Cohnella herbarum: one gene and its partner. The protein of the gene in region 1 interacts with the protein of each later gene in a pairwise test. Links are inferred from orthologs where the notes say so. Each region holds a gene or a part of one and is shown in the gene's direction. Other genes may lie near its edges.

What was found. Proteins that work in one complex are often made in the same cells at the same time.
Region 2: the proteins of HH215_RS04240 (region 1) and HH215_RS32595 interact in binary tests that used the Escherichia coli proteins (3 or more experiments, as listed by UniProt). The link is inferred for Cohnella herbarum from one-to-one orthologs.

What each region holds. Positions count from the first base shown.
Region 1 is NZ_CP051680.1:1,009,024-1,013,406, reverse strand. What follows is about bases 1,384-4,383. They hold HH215_RS04240 (glutamate-5-semialdehyde dehydrogenase), read left to right. Parts: upstream 1,384-2,259; coding sequence 2,260-3,507; downstream 3,508-4,383. Other genes in these bases: proC (pyrroline-5-carboxylate reductase), read left to right, coding at 3,522-4,383; proB (glutamate 5-kinase), read left to right, coding at 1,384-2,267. In the rest of the region: HH215_RS04250 (pyridoxal phosphate-dependent aminotransferase), read left to right, coding at 1-782; more of proB, read left to right, coding at 1,140-1,383. UniProt on the Escherichia coli protein: Catalyzes the NADPH-dependent reduction of L-glutamate 5-phosphate into L-glutamate 5-semialdehyde and phosphate. The product spontaneously undergoes cyclization to form 1-pyrroline-5-carboxylate.
Region 2 is NZ_CP051680.1:7,775,210-7,779,507, forward strand. What follows is about bases 1,383-4,298. They hold HH215_RS32595 (sulfate/molybdate ABC transporter ATP-binding protein), read left to right. Parts: upstream 1,383-2,266; coding sequence 2,267-3,331; downstream 3,332-4,298. Other genes in these bases: cysT (sulfate ABC transporter permease subunit CysT), read left to right, coding at 1,383-1,471; HH215_RS32590 (sulfate ABC transporter permease subunit), read left to right, coding at 1,468-2,265; HH215_RS32600 (sulfate ABC transporter substrate-binding protein), read left to right, coding at 3,373-4,298. Also shown: HH215_RS32580 (secondary thiamine-phosphate synthase enzyme YjbQ), read right to left, coding at 20-421; more of cysT, read left to right, coding at 665-1,382. UniProt on the Escherichia coli protein: Part of the ABC transporter complex CysAWTP involved in sulfate/thiosulfate import. Responsible for energy coupling to the transport system.

The sequences.
Region 1 (4,383 bases):
ATTATTGGTCGGGTGTAGCGCTTGCCGGCGCCGAGATGTCATTCATGCCTCTTAAGGAAAAGAACGATTTTCTTCCGGACTATAGCGCCATAGCCCCGGCTGATCTCGAACGCGCCAAGCTTATGTTTCTCAACTACCCCAACAATCCGACTTCGGCGACGGCTACGCCTGAATTTTACGAACAAACCGTCGCTTTCGCCAAGAACAACGGAGTTGTCGTCGCTAGCGACTTCGCTTACGGAGCGATCGGCTTCGACGGCAATCGCCCGATCAGTTTTCTGGAGACGCCGGGCGCCAAGGAAGTCGGAGTCGAGTTTTATACGTTATCCAAATCGTATAACATGGCCGGATGGCGGGTCGGTTTCGCGCTCGGCAATCCGGAAATCATCGAAATGATCAACCTTATTCAAGATCATATGTATTGCAGTCTTTTCGGCGGGATTCAAGAAGCAGCGGCGGAAGCGTTATCCGGCTCTCAGCAATCGGTACGCGAGCTGGTTGCTACTTATGAAAGCAGGCGTAACGCGCTCTACGGAGCTCTCGAGGAGATCGGTTGGAAAGCGACCAAACCGGCAGGCTCTTTCTTCTGCTGGCTCCCCGTTCCGAAAGGCCATACTTCGATGTCTTTCGCCGACTTGTTGCTGGAACAGGCCGACGTCGTCGTAGCTCCCGGCTCCGGATTCGGAGAAAACGGAGAAGGTTACGTGAGACTTGGCTTGCTCACAACCGAAGACCGCTTGCGCGAAGTCGCGGCTAGAATCGGAAAATTAGGGCTGTTCTAAACCGTGAACATTGCCCCTCGTTTCTTTACAAGCCTTATGGGGCATGGTATTCTTAGGATAATTCGACGCCGATCGGAATTCGGCGCGGCCATATGAACGCATTGACGGGAAACGAATCGGATTCGGACATGTTCAGAGAGTAAATTTCTAGGCTGAGAGAATTTACCTTGTCCCCCGCTTCCCCCATCCCCGAGCGGACGGCGATGAGCCGGACAGTTCCTGCTGTTATCAGGGTCTTGAGAGGACGGTTGCCTCTATTTACAGGTGCCGTCAATGAAGGTGGTACCGCGGAAGTTAAACTCCCGTCCTTTGTTTAGGACTGGAGTTTTTTGTATGGCTTGATAAGGGGTTGAACTTATGGGAAAACGTATCGTTGTCAAAATTGGAAGCAGCTCTCTTACTTCGGACGAGGGCGGATTAAACCGTCAACATGTTCGATTTTTCGCGGATGAACTCGCCTCTTTGCATGCCGACGGACATCAAGTTCTGTTAGTCACTTCGGGCGCTATCGCGGCTGGTTTCCGCCGTCTCGGGTATAGCTCCCGACCGAAGCTGGTTCACGAGAAACAAGCGGCCGCCGCCGTCGGCCAAGCGCTGTTAATGGAAGCCTACCAAGAGGCCTTAAACGCAAGCGGCGTCATCGCCGCCCAAATTCTGCTTACCAGACCCGATTTCAGCAATCGAAGCCGGGCTCAGAATGCGACGAGAACGATCGAAGAACTGCTGAAACAGCAAGCCATCCCGATTATTAACGAGAACGACACCGTCGCCGTGGACGAAATCAAATTCGGCGAAAACGACTCCTTGTCCGCGCTAGTCGCTAATCTGGTTAAAGCCGACGGCTTATACATCTTGACGGACATGGATGGCGTCTATACCGGGGATCCTCGTAAAGTTCCGGATGCCGTAAGAATCGAACGCGTGGAAGTTCTATCCGACGAGTTGTACCGGATCGCCGGCGGAGCCGGTTCGTCCGTGGGCACCGGCGGCATGCGTTCCAAGATCGAGGCGGCCCGCATCGCGATGCAAGGCGGCGTTCCTCTCTTCGTCGGACGCGTATCCGAGCCGGGCGATCTCCTAGCGGCGGTCGCTGGACACGGCAAAGGCACTTATTTCGCCTCTTCTCTGCATTCCCTGTCCGCCAAGAAACATTGGGTCGGGTTTCTCTCCGTCCCCCAAGGCCGGATCGTCGTCGATGCCGGAGCCGAGGATGCCCTGCTCAACAAAGGCCGCAGTTTGCTTCCCGCAGGTATCATTGCCGCCGAAGGCGAGTTCCACCCCGGAGAAGTCGTGGAAGTCGTCAATTCCGATGGCCGGGTGCTCGGCCGGGGCGTAACGCATTATACCGCATGGCAAATTACCGCCGTTGCGGGCCTATCCAGCGAGGAAGCAATGAAACGAGTCGAGGTCTCGAGAATAGAAGTCATCCATAGAGACGAATGGGTCGTATCAACCATGATCAAGGAGGCCAATTCCCATGAGTGAAGTAAAGACGAAAGCCAGCTCGGCCAAGAAAGCCGCAGCCGTGCTTAATAGATTAACGACGGCACAGAAAAACGAGGCATTGCTTTTGATGGCGGATGCGCTCATCGCAGAACAAGACACGATTTTAATCGCTAACGAAGAGGATCTGGCAAGAGGAAGGGAACAGGGCACCTCATCCTCCCTGCTGGATCGGCTGAAGTTGACGCCTGCAAGGCTGAACGATATTGCCGAAGCGGTAAGACAGATCGTCGAGTTGCCCGATCCGGTCGGCGATTTGCTTGAAACCTATGAACGCCCGAACGGCCTGTTCATCGAGAAAAGACGCGTACCGCTTGGCGTTATCGGCATCATCTATGAAGCTCGTCCTAACGTGACCGTCGATGCAGCCACTTTATGTCTCAAATCGGGCAATGCCGTCGTCCTCCGCGGGGGTTCGGCAGCGATCTCTTCCAACAGAAGCATCATCGCCGTGCTTCGCGAGGCTTTATCCCGTTCCGCGATTCCCGCGGATGCGCTGCAACTGATCGAAGATTCCAACCGCAGCTCCGTAGACGAGATGCTTAAGCTGAACGGCTTATTGGACGTTATTATTCCTAGGGGCGGAGCTTCCCTTATACAGAACGTCGTGCAGAACGCGACCGTACCCGTCATCGAGACCGGCGCGGGCATTTGCCACACGTACGTCGACGAATCGGGCCAGTATGCAATGGCTGAAGCGATCGCCGTAAACGCCAAAGCTCAGCGACCTTCCGTATGCAACTCCATGGAAACCCTGCTCGTTCACGAATCGTTCGCCCGTCTTCATCTGAACGCGTTAGCGAACAAATTCCGCGAGATCAACGTCGAGCTTAAAGGCTGCGGCATCGCTCGGGATATCGTCCCTTGGATAAACTCGGCCACCGATGAAAATTACGCTACGGAATATAATGATTACATTTTGAACATTAAAGTGGTAAAAGATTTAGACGAGGCTTTGGAACATATTCAAAAATTCGGTACCCGGCATTCCGAATGCATCGTCACCGAGAACGAGGCTAACGCGGAACGATTCCTGCAAGAAGTCGACGCGGCAGCCGTCTATCGCAACGCTTCGACCCGTTTCACCGACGGCTTCGAATTCGGCTTCGGCGCGGAAATCGGCATCAGCACTCAGAAGCTTCACGCGCGCGGACCGATGGGTCTTCCCGCTCTTACCTCAACGAAATACCGGGTCGTAGGCTCGGGACAAATCAGATCATAGGAGCGTGCCAAGCCATGTCAAATCGCGATGCCTCCTCTTTGGGGAAAAACACCCTAATTTTCTACGGTGCGGGTTCGATGGCCGAAGCGATATTGCGAGGTTTAGTCGAAGCTAGCTTAACCTCCCCCAACAACATTACGGTCATGAACCGGTCTAATGCCGATCGTCTTCTGGAACTCGAACGCCAATACGGCGTCGTGCCGGCAACGACCGAGGACCTGAAAAAATCCGCTTTAACTTCCGCGGACGTCATTATTCTGGGAATGAAGCCGAAGGACTCGGCGAATGCCATTAAAGCGTTGCAGCCCCTGCTCCGTCCGGAACAGCTTATCGTCTCGGTTATTGCGGGCTTGTCGATCTCCACGATCCATCAGCTATTGGGACGCGAGCAGCCGGTCGTCCGCACGATGCCGAACACGTCAAGCACGATCGGTCTGGGCGCGACGGGAATCAGTTTTTCCGCTTCCGTCTCCGCTAGTCAACGCGAGTTTGCTCTTGCCATGTTCAATGCCGTCGGATTAACGGCGGTTGTCGACGAGCCTCTAATCGAAGCCGTCAACGGCGTATCCGGAAGCGGACCCGCTTACGTCTATTACTTAATGGAAGCGATGATCAACGCGGGCGTTCAGCTTGGTCTAACTCCCGAAGCGGCCAAAGACCTTACCGTTCAAACCGTGCGGGGCGCCGCTGAAATGGTGTTTACCACGGGAGAGAACCCGGGGGAGCTGCGGCGTAAGGTCACTTCCCCTAACGGCACGACCCAGGCGGCCATCGAAACGTTAGATCACTATTCCTTCCAAGAAGGCATGAACAAAGCGATCGTACGCTGCGCGGACAGAGCCCGCGAGATGGGCGACGCGATTCGCGCGGAAGCCG
Region 2 (4,298 bases), 6.8 Mb from region 1 along the record:
AACCGAGTCGCTAGCCGCCTTAACCTTCGACTAGCTTCACGTAGTACTCCCGCTGACGCGGACCGTCGAATTCGCAGAAGTAAATGCCCTGCCAGCGACCGAGCAGCATCCTGCCTTCCGATACGATGATCGTCTGCGACGTGCCGGTCGTGATGGCTTTAAGATGCGAAGCCGTATTGCCTTCCGCATGTCTGTACTTCGGATGATTCCACGGGTACACTTCGTCCAGCCGCATCAAAACGTCGTGTTTCACATCCGGATCCGCGTTCTCGTTAATGGCGATTCCGGCGGTCGTATGCGGACAGTACACGACGACGACTCCTTCCTCCATCCCTTGTCTAGCTAAGCAAGCGGCGATTTGCCTCGTGATGTCGATCATTTCGTCGCGTCGCGTCGTTCGCAGCGTTTCCTTGGACAGCATGGACATTCTCCTCTTTCTCCTGACGATTCTTTTTTATTTTCGAGCAAGAACGGACATTTCACCACCCATAAGGTTTTCGAATAGGTTACATTAGATTTTTTAATAAAAAGGCGTTTGTACCGTAGCTTACTCATTGACGAAAGAAGTATTTATCTGGTAAAGTATCAATACCGACTAATTTAATAGGAATTATATTATATACAGCTCTCAAAGCTTCAGGAGGTACACGACAACGTGAGTTCCATGTTGCAGGGTCGCTGGTGGGGTTGGGGTTTTCGCAGCGCCGTCATGCTTTATTTCGTCGTATTGATTATTTTACCTATTCTAGGCATTTACGGTCAATCTTTGTCCGCGGGCTGGTCGACTTTCATGGATAACATCATGGAGCCGTTAGCTTGGAAAGCGGTCCTGCTTACGATCAAGCTGGCGTTAATCTCTACCGTGATTAACATGCTAGTCGGGACGATGTCGGCATGGGTACTTATCCGGTACCAGTTTCCGGGACGACGCCTTCTGAACAGCTTGGTAGACTTGCCGTTCGCTCTTCCGACGGCGGTAGCCGGTCTCATGATTTTATTGCTGCTAGGGCCGCACAGCTTCGTGGGCGAATGGGCGGAGAAGCTCGGGTTCACGATCTTATTTCATCAACCCGCCATTATTATCGCGATGGTATTCGTAACGTTTCCTTTTGTCATCCGCGCCGTTCAGCCTTTGTTGGAAGAGATGGACTCTTCGGAGGAAGAAGCTGCGTATACGCTGGGAGCCACGAAAGCGGCAACCTTCTGGAAGGTTATTCTGCCGAATATGCTTCCCGGCATATTAAGCGGAGCGATGCTCGCTTTCTCCAGAGCGCTTGCGGAATTCGGAGCGGTCGTGCTCGTAGCGGGTAACATTCCCGGTAAAACCTTGATCGCTTCGGTATATATTTTCGGAGAAATCGAGAGCGACAACGAGATTGGAGCTACGGCGGTCAGCGTCTTGCTGTTAACCTTCTCCTTCCTGATCTTATGGACGGTAAATTACGTTCAGATGAGGAGGAAGAACGGATGAGACGCTTATGGATCGGTTTAACCGTTGCCGTATTCGGTTTGTTGCTTATCGTTCCCGTCGTAAGAATCGCGATGGGCGCATTCGACGCAGGCTGGGGCGGGTTCGCTACTGGAATGTCCAGGCCGGAAACGGTTCATGCTTTGTACATGACGGGTTTGATCGTCGTGATTGTTACCGTAATCAATACGATGTTCGGAGTCATGCTGTCCCTCTACTTAGTAAGGGCAACTTGGCTGGGCAATCGGATTAAGCAACTTCTAAATAGCATCGTCGATCTGCCGTTCGCGGTATCGCCCGTTATCGGGGGATTGATGATCGTGCTTCTTCTGGGGCCGGAAACGGCATTGGGGGCATTGTTTAACAAAGCCGGAGTAGACATCGTATATGCATTGCCCGGAATGATTATCGCGACCTTGTTCGTTACGTTCCCGCTCGTTATCCGCGAGGTCATGCCGGTGTTGCAAGAGATCGGAAGCGCTCAGGAAGAAGCGGCATCTACGCTCGGAGCGAGCGCGTGGACGACGTTCTGGCGCGTAACTTGGCCTTCGATTCAATGGAGCGTCGTGTACGGCGTCGTACTCACGGTGGCGCGCGCATTGGGCGAATTCGGAGCGGTGCTTGTCGTATCCGGCAATATTTTGTTCAAAACCCAAACGGCAACGACGCTTGTCTATCAAGACGTCGAGAACTTTAATCTTACCGCGGCGAATTCCATCGCGTTAGTGTTGGCCGCGGGTTCGGTAACGTTACTGTTGCTCATGGAATGGGCCAAATCGAGAAGGGGAGTGCATTAAGATGCATATCGAGGTCAGCGGATTAAACAAGAAATTCGGCGATTTCCAAGCGGTTTCGAATGTGAGTTTCGAGATCGAAAAAGGCCAATTGATCGGCTTGCTAGGTCCGAGCGGTGGCGGCAAAACATCGATCCTTCGCATGTTGGCCGGTTTGGAATCCGTTGACGAAGGGGATATTCTGTTTCACGGCAAACGGGTGAACGATCTTCCCCCTCAAGAGAGAGGCATCGGGTTCGTGTTTCAGAACTATGCGCTGTTTAAGCATATGACCGTCGAGGATAATATCGCGTTCGGTTTGGAAGTAAAGAAATGGACTAAGCCCAAGATCAAAGCACGCGTAGCGGAGCTAGTCGAACTGACCGGACTTTCCGGCTTCGAGAAGCGGTATCCGCATCAGTTATCCGGCGGCCAACGGCAACGCGTCGCTTTCGCCCGCGCTTTGGCGCCCGAGCCGCAATTGCTGCTGCTCGACGAGCCCTTCGCAGCCATCGACGCCAAGATTCGCCATGAACTGCGCTCGTGGCTTCGCGATATGATCGATAGACTGGGTATTACGTCTATTTTCGTTACGCATGACCAAGATGAAGCGATCGAAGTCGCGGACCAAATCATGATCATTAACAAAGGGCGCCTAGAGCAGAAAGGCACCCCTTGGGAAATATATAAGAATCCGCAATCGCCGTTCGTTGCCGGGTTTATCGGCGAATCGACGATCGTAGACGACGTCTCTTCCCTGCATGGATTCGGCAATGCTTCCGATTGGCCGGGCACGAAAGCCCTTATTCGTCCGGAGTATGTGGAGGTAGGCAAGGCATCCGATTTCAAGCTGCTGTCGGCAACGGAAAAAGGAAGCGTTAGGCACGTGCATTTCCGCGGCAGCGAATGGTTGGTCGAGGTCGTCGTCGGGGCGTCGCGCCTGGTCACTTACCGGTCGTTGGAGAAGGAAATTCTTCATCCGGGCGACGAGGTCCAAGTATTGATCCATCGCGCATACCTCTTTAACGATAACGATAGCTGGGTAATGGAGAATAAGTTAAAAGAAGATCCGCTGCCGGTTCATATTTAAGATTCGACGGGAGCCTTCGAAGGCACCGCGGGAGGACAGCAATGAAGACGGGAAACCGTAAGCATGTACCTATACGCAGTTCAGCAATCTTCAGTCTGCTTATGCTCGTAACGATGATGTTGCTCGTCTCGGGTTGCGGGACGAATCAGTCTTCTAAAGTTACCGACACGGCGGTTGTCGATAAGGGAGACGTAACGCTTGTCGTCGGGGCTTATTCCGTCGTCAAGGACGCCTTAAAGGATATTTTGCCTGCTTTCAAAGCCGAATGGAAAGCGAAAACGGGACAGACGGTAGCTTTTCAAGAATCGTATGAAGCTTCGGGAACTCAAGCTCGGTCCATCGTTGGCGGCTTTGGAGCCGATGTTACGCTGCTCGCGCTTGAAGGAGATATCGAGAAGCTGGTGAAAGCCGGCCTTGTCGCTTCCGAATGGAATCAAACGCCGGATAAAGGCATGATAACGCGCTCGATCGTCGTACTAGGCACAAGGGTCGGCAATCCGCTCGGGATCAAGGACTTCGAAGATATCGCTAAGCCCGGGGTAAAGGTGTTATATCCGAATCCGAAAACATCGGGCGGAGCTCAATGGGACATTAACGCGATCTACGGGGCGGGCTTGAAGAAGTCCGAGATCGCTACCGGGACTAAGGATCCGGCTGCGGCCAAGAAGTTTCTGGAAGACGTTCACCGCAATATCGAGTCGATGGACAAGAGCGGCCGGGCTTCGATGGCGGCTTTCGAATACGGAGTCGGCGACGTTATCGTCACTTACGAGAACGAATTGCTTGCTCGAATCTCCCAGGGCGTACAATACGATATCGTCGTTCCGCCCAGCACGATCTTGATCGAGAATCCGGCTGCCGTCGTGAATCGGAACGCGGACCGTCACGGCGTTCGCGAAGCGGCGGATGCTTTCGTTCAATTCCTATATTCCGAAGAAGCCCAGAAGTTATTCGCCAAGCATGGCTT